Glaciimonas sp. CA11.2: one gene and its partner. The protein of the gene in region 1 interacts with the protein of each later gene in a pairwise test. Links are inferred from orthologs where the notes say so. Each region holds a gene or a part of one and is shown on either strand. Other genes may lie near its edges.

The links.
Region 2: the proteins of RGU75_RS08805 (region 1) and recJ interact in binary tests that used the Escherichia coli proteins (3 or more experiments, as listed by UniProt). The link is inferred for Glaciimonas sp. CA11.2 from one-to-one orthologs.

Annotation. Positions count from the first base shown.
Region 1 is NZ_JAVIWL010000001.1:2,055,841-2,059,372, reverse strand. What follows is about bases 63-3,269. They hold RGU75_RS08805 (DNA topoisomerase III), read right to left. Parts: upstream 2,957-3,269; coding sequence 263-2,956; downstream 63-262. Other genes in these bases: RGU75_RS08810 (GspH/FimT family pseudopilin), read left to right, coding at 63-142. In the rest of the region: more of RGU75_RS08810, read left to right, coding at 1-62; RGU75_RS08800 (DUF494 domain-containing protein), read right to left, coding at 3,336-3,532.
Region 2 is NZ_JAVIWL010000001.1:5,299,419-5,302,743, reverse strand. The notes cover bases 262-3,261. They hold recJ (single-stranded-DNA-specific exonuclease RecJ), read right to left. Parts: upstream 2,611-3,261; coding sequence 913-2,610; downstream 262-912. Other genes in these bases: RGU75_RS22935 (hypothetical protein), read right to left, coding at 2,607-3,261; RGU75_RS22945 (TAXI family TRAP transporter solute-binding subunit), read right to left, coding at 262-712. Also shown: more of RGU75_RS22945, read right to left, coding at 1-261; more of RGU75_RS22935, read right to left, coding at 3,262-3,325. UniProt on the Escherichia coli protein: Single-stranded-DNA-specific exonuclease.

The DNA of each region.
Region 1 (3,532 bases):
CGCCCTTTCGGCCTCATACCGCTATACATTGTTTAATGTTCTATTCAGCCCCGGCACCAAATTTGCGCGACGCGTATGTATTTCGGTTACTGGGCTCGCACGAGTCGTCCGCAAAACAGGCGCTGCCGATCCTGTTTGCTAATAGCTAAACGCAGCAGCGCCAGAAGAAAACGCCTTAACAAAAAGCCGCCAGCGTTGCCACTGACGGCTTTTTGTAATGCTATCGCATCGATAATCGCGACCTAACTACATGTTAGTGCAATTATGCCGCTTTGGCTTTTGCGATCACGCGCTTCACCACTGCTTTTTTAACTGCTGGTTTCTTGGCGACGGCCTTCTTCACGGCAGCCGCTTTCACCACAGTTTTCTTTACGACGACTTTTTTGGCCGCGGTTTTGACCACTGCGACGTCTGCTGTATCAGCATCTGCGTCACCATCAACGACTGCCGCTTTGGCCTTCCCTTTAGCCGGTGCTTTTGGCTTCCGTTCTTCAAACTCAAAACTGACCTTGCCGTCCTTGCCTTTGACCAGAAATGCCTTGAATGGCCTACGTGTGCGTTGGGAAACAAAGCCCGGCAACAAATCGGTCTTTCCTTCATTGAGCAACTTCGCCATTTGCTCGGGCAAGATTTCTTGCTGCAAGATGATGCGGCCGCTGCGGAAATCACATTCTTTCGGCTTGGCGACGCTCTTCTCGCAAACGTACGCAAGACCCAGTTCAAATACGCCGTTGCCACATTTTGGGCATGGTCCTACGGGCGTTTGACCGGTGAAATCAACGCCTTCACCGTTTTCGCCTGCCTCGTCGTTTTGACCGAAATCAAACTCAAGTTTTGAGTTCTTGATCTCTTCATCGCGACTGATTTTGAGGATGGCCGCAAACGGACGTCCCATCTTGGAGCGGAAACCTTGTAACGGGCCGATAGTCCGATTGATCAGCAACTCTTCGACTTCTGCAATTTCAAATTGGCGGCTTCCCGGCGTTTTGCTCATTGAGAATTCGCATTTTGTACAAGCAAACCGACGATAATTTTCTTTGACTACAGCGCCACAATTTGGACACGGCGCAACCAATGTTGCGTAGTCGCCAGGGATCGTGTCGTTGTCGTATTCTTTGGCGCGCTTGACGATGGTTTGGGTCATCTGGGCAATTTCACGCATGAACTCTTCGCGCGTGATTTTGCCTTTTTCCATCTGCGATAGCTTATGCTCCCATTCGCCGGTCAACTCAGGCTCGGTTAATTCGTCAACACCCAGGCCATGCAAGAGCGTCATTAACTGGAACGCTTTGGCGGTCGGAATTAACTCACGGCCTTCACGCAGCATGTAGCGTTCAAAGATCAAACCCTCGATAGTGGCCGCGCGCGTGGCTGGCGTGCCCAGACCTTTACCGGCCATGGCTTCGCGCAGTTCACCATCATCAACCAGCTTGCCAGCACCTTCCATCGCGGACAGCAGCGTGGCTTCCGTATAGCGCGCTGGCGGTTTGGTGACTAATCCGTTGGCTGTGACTTTGTCGGTCTTGACCTTCTCGCCGCTGGCCACGGCAACTAATGTGCCGCTGTTTTCTGCATCTTTTTCGTCCGCGACTTCCTTGCCATAAATCGCCAGCCATCCCGGATTGATCATGACCTTGCCTTCAGTCTTGAACTGATAACCGGAAACTTCCGTAAAGCGTGTAGTCACCTGAAATTCAGCGGCAGGGAAAAACACCGCCATGAAGCGCCGGGTGACCAGATCGTACAATTTTTGCTCAGGCTCGGACAGATTCTTCGGTGCCTGCGTAGTCGGAATGATCGCAAAGTGATCACTGATCTTGCTATTGTCGAAAATACGCTTGTTCGGCTTGACCCAACCTTTGTTGAGAATCTGCGCGGCGAACTGTTGATAGTTGTTGTTCTCCGACACGGTTTCCAGCGTTTCTTTGACCGTGCTCAGATAATCTTCCGGCAAATGGCGCGAATCGGTACGCGGATACGTCAGGACTTTGTGGCGCTCATATAAAGACTGTGCAAGACCGAGCGTATTTTTTGCGGAGAATCCAAAGCGCGAGTTAGCCTCACGCTGCAAACTGGTCAGGTCGAATAATCCCGGCGCCATTTGCGTGGTTGGCTTGGATTCTTCGGTGACGTTGCCCATCTTGTTGCGGCAAGCCGCAACAATCGATTCTGCGGCAGCCAGACTCCACAAACGCTCGGCGCGTTTTTCGGGATCATTCTCGGTTTTTTTGTGTTGCGTATCGAGCCAGCGACCTTCATAAATACCGGCGGCGCAGATAAACTCTGCCCGCACTTCCCAGAAGTCACGCGGAACGAATTTTTTAATCTTCTCTTCGCGCTCGACCACGATCGAGAGTGTCGGCGTTTGTACGCGACCAACGGTGGTCAGATAAAAACCACCCTCTTTCGAGTTAAACGCGGTCATTGCGCGGGTACCGTTGATACCGATCAGCCAGTCAGCTTCACTGCGGCAACGGGCGGCGTCGGCCAATGGCAACATATCTTCATCGGCACGCAAATTGGCGAAACCATCGCGGATAGCGCCCGGCGTCATTGACTGCAACCAAAGGCGTTTGACCGGCTGTTTGGCTTTGGCGTGTTGCGCAATCAGGCGGAAAATCAGTTCGCCTTCACGTCCGGCATCGCAGGCATTGATCAGTGCGGTGACGTCTTTACGCTTGATCAGCTTGTTGAGTACTTTTAATCTGGCTTCGGTCTTGGCGATCGGATTCAACGCGAAATACGGCGGAATCATCGGTAAATGGGTAAAGGTCCACTTTCCGCGTTTGACATCGAACTCTTCAGGTACGGCGATTTCCAGCAGGTGACCGACAGCTGATGACAGCACGTATTCGTCGGACTCAAAGTACTCATCGTGCTTGGTAAAGCCGCCAAGCGTCTTCGCGATATCGTTCGCGACAGAAGGTTTCTCGGCGATGATGAGGGTCTTGCTCATAAATATGGTCTCGAAAGTGGCGCGCTTTCCCATCAAATGAGTTGGCGCATGTTACAGCTAAATACTCGTTTAACTAGTCGGTGAAATGCAGAACTTAATCATTGCTACGTTGGTACGACCGGGCTAAAACAATTGGGTTGAATCGGCCGGATTGAAACAGCTGGGTCGGAACAACTCGGTCCAAACAACTGCGAAATACAGCGTTATCGAAAGGAGTTATTAGCTTACCAAAAGGCAACTCTCGCACACTATAACAGCCAACATAGAATACGGCAGTGATTAAGCGGCCAATGATAAGCGGGTTATTGGGAATATCGCAAGCCCGGCAAGCGCTGCCGTTGCTTACAATTAATGGTCGAAGAAGCCTGCGCTGCCAATTCTAATGCAACAGGCGCGGTTCCGGGTCTTCATCGTCGTCAAGAAACAACTCATCAAACATCAATCCGTCCGGCTCTTTGCCTTGGCTCCACAACACCATCAACACGATTACTTTAAGCTTATCGAGTGATATTAGCGATTCCCCTGCGGCTAAAGCACGTTCGATGACGATTTCGCGCTGTACCGGATTGAGCATCT
Region 2 (3,325 bases), 3.2 Mb from region 1 along the record:
GCGATGGAAATTGACGTACCAATGCATCGGCTTGAACAAAATTCATCAGCTTAAGATCGCTTTTGAGCAACCTCTGCATCATTTCGGAATCTGGTCGTCCTATGAAGAAAGCGGCATCGAGTGTACCGTTTTTTAATGCCTCATACGCTTTAGCCGAACCCAGTTCTTGTAGCTTGGTGTTTTGTTTGTTAAGCCCATTTTGCTTTAGCAGATCAGCCGCCACGATACGTAACCCGCTGCCGGGAACGCCGATGGAGACCCGCTTCCCCTGCAGTTGGGATAAACGCTCAATGGTGGTGGATGCCTGGTAAAAGACCCAGATCGGCTCGTAGGATACGGCGGCAATCGTTTGTAGATTTGGCGCGCGGTTAGCGTCACCAATACCAGACTGAATCAAGCCTACTTCATATGCGCTATCGGGGTTCTTCAACCGATCAAAATTTTCTACAGCTCCGGATGAACTGCGTATATCAAGCGTAATTCCTTCACGTTTTAAAATTTTGGCATAGCGCTCGGCAAAACCACGATAAATGCCGCCATCTGCACCGGTGGTGATCACGATGGTGCGTTGAACCGCTGGCTGCACAATGGCAATTGCAAGCCAGACTAAGCCAGCCAGTAACACGACACTGCCGATGATAATGAACCGCAACCGGCTACTCGTCATCAACGGTTTTTGAATGCGGTGGAGTGGCGGGCGTGTACGGGGCATAGGATGTGATTTGGTCCGTTAGTATCAAAACACTGTCGCTGGCCTGACTAGCCTTACCAGCTAACGAAAAATCACCGCAGCTAACTGTGTGATAGAAGCGCAGCGGTAATCCCCAGAATTGCCATGATATTAACAGAGGTTTTTATCCAAAGTTCGAACCGGCTAAATGTCGACAGATCGACTATCTACTAAGTAAGCTATTAAGTAAGCGCCTCCGCATGCTCCACCATTAATTGTACTTTGGTAACGCCGTTGTATTCATTGGCATCAAGACGGAAGGCTACCTTGGCTTTGCCACCGAGTGCGTCGGTGTGCCCAAACCAGATTGCATCGTATCGTGTGCCATTTCTTTCTAACAAGAGTTTTAAATGTTTCTCTTTGAGAATACGCTGGCTGATGACCTTGAATTCGTCGCAGAATACCGGTGGTGCAAAGCCTTGGCCCCACACCTGGCCTTCCATCTGCTCGATGAATTGCGTGGTGTAATAGGCGTCTTCTAAAGGGCCATCGGTTTCGATGATTCGTTCAAGTTGATGTTTGCCGAGCCAAGCGCTGCCGACTTTTTCGAACGCTGCTGAGAAGGTCTCGAATGCATCCGCACGTATTGTTAATCCGGCAGCCATGGCGTGACCACCGAATTTTTCAATCAGACTTGGGGCATGCTTAGATACCAGATCCAGCGCGTCGCGCAAATGGAAACCGGGGATCGATCTGCCTGAGCCTTTGATCATGCCATCGCTGCCAGGGGCAAAGGTGATAGTTGGTCGAAAAAATTTATCTTTTAGTCGCGAGGCAACAATCCCGATGACACCTTGATGCCACGAAGCATCAAATACACTGATCGTATTACTGTCAGCCGGACTGAAATTATCGAGTAATGCGAGTGCGGTGTCTTGCATTCCAGCTTCGATTTCTCGACGTTCTTTATTGATGGTATCGAGTTGTTGGGCAATGACCCAGGCGCGGCCTTCATCGTCGGTGGTCAGGCATTCGATGCCTAGCGCCATATCGGCCAATCGTCCTGCAGCGTTCAGGCGTGGACCCACGGCAAATCCGAGATCGAACGGCGTGGCGCGGCGCGCCTCACGTCCTGCGGCCCGAAATAGGGCGGCAATCCCGGGGTGCATTCTGCCTGCACGCATCCGTTTTAAACCTTGGGCGACCAGAATCCGATTATTTGCATCCAGTTTAACGACGTCGGCAACGGTACCAAGTGCAACCAGATCGAGCAACACATCTAGTTTAGGCTGGGTTTGTGCATCGAATATGCCACGCTTGCGCATCTCTGCGCGCAACGCCAGCAACACATAAAACATCACGCCGACGCCTGCCAGATTTTTGCTGGGGAAACCACATTCGGGCTGATTTGGATTCACGATCACGCGTGCTGCGGGTAATGTATCGGCAGGCAAGTGATGATCGGTGACGACAACTTCGATGCCACGCCGATTGGCTTCGGCCACGCCATCAATGCTGGCGATACCGTTGTCGACGGTGACGATAATGTCAGGCGACTTTTCTCGTGCAGTCAGTTCAACGATTTCCGGCGTCAGGCCGTAGCCGTATTCAAAACGATTCGGCACGATGAAGTCGACGTTGGCACCCAGCAACCGCAATCCGCGCAGACCGACCGCACAGGCGGTCGCGCCATCGCAGTCGTAGTCGGCAACGATGACCATTTTCTTTTTCGCTGCAATGGAATCAGCTAAAAAGATGGCGGCGTCACCAATATGCAACAACCCGCTCGGTGCAATCAAAGAGCTTAATTCGCTTTCAAGTTCTTTTACGTCGAGCAGACCGCGTGCCGCATAGACGCGGGCCAGGACTGGATGAACGCCACTTTGACGTAAGCGCTCGGAGTCGCGAAATGGATAGGGCCGAGTAGTGATGCGCGTCATTGCACTGGCTCTTCCGCAGTCGTGGTGAAGGCCTCGTTCAACGAAGGCTTTATCCAGAATTTTTTAAGGGAGAGAGGCGTGGTGGTCAATTCGGTGATCCGGGTATTGTCGGTAAATGTGAGTGTCAATTGTTTCAGTTTGCCTTGTTGCACGGCGTTTAAGAGCGGGGCAAACCAGTCACGTTCCATCGCTTGAAATGCCTGTATCCATTCTGACCATTCGCCGGTCAGCGCAGGAGCGATTAAATCATCCAGTAACAGCAGGCCACGCTCGCCGCTAGTGGCGATAAGCTTTTCCGCATCGCCCATCACGTTGGCGTTAGGCTGGCTATCTTGCCCAAAAGCGCGCGACCAACCGTGCAAATTAAAGGTGTGGCTATAAAAAGGTAAGGCGCTTGACCCATCAACGGGCTGTGCGCTGGCGCCGCCCCACATCCATAAGGCATTCACAGCTTGCTGACGCGTTGCAGCGCGTTGTTCGTTGACGCTGTTTTCAAACCATTGCATTTGTACTTCATTTTGCAATTTGCGCCACGGGCGTGCACCTTCTCCGTGCGGCATCCAGATATCGACGTTATGGCCGCATGCCGCATCCGGTGTTGAGGTATTTAATTGCTGCCAGTCATCGGCGCGCATAAACCATGTATTGGCATCGCCATACAGCAAGATGCGGTTCTCGCCATCGAAAAGGGATTTAGCCTCTTCAAATAATGCGC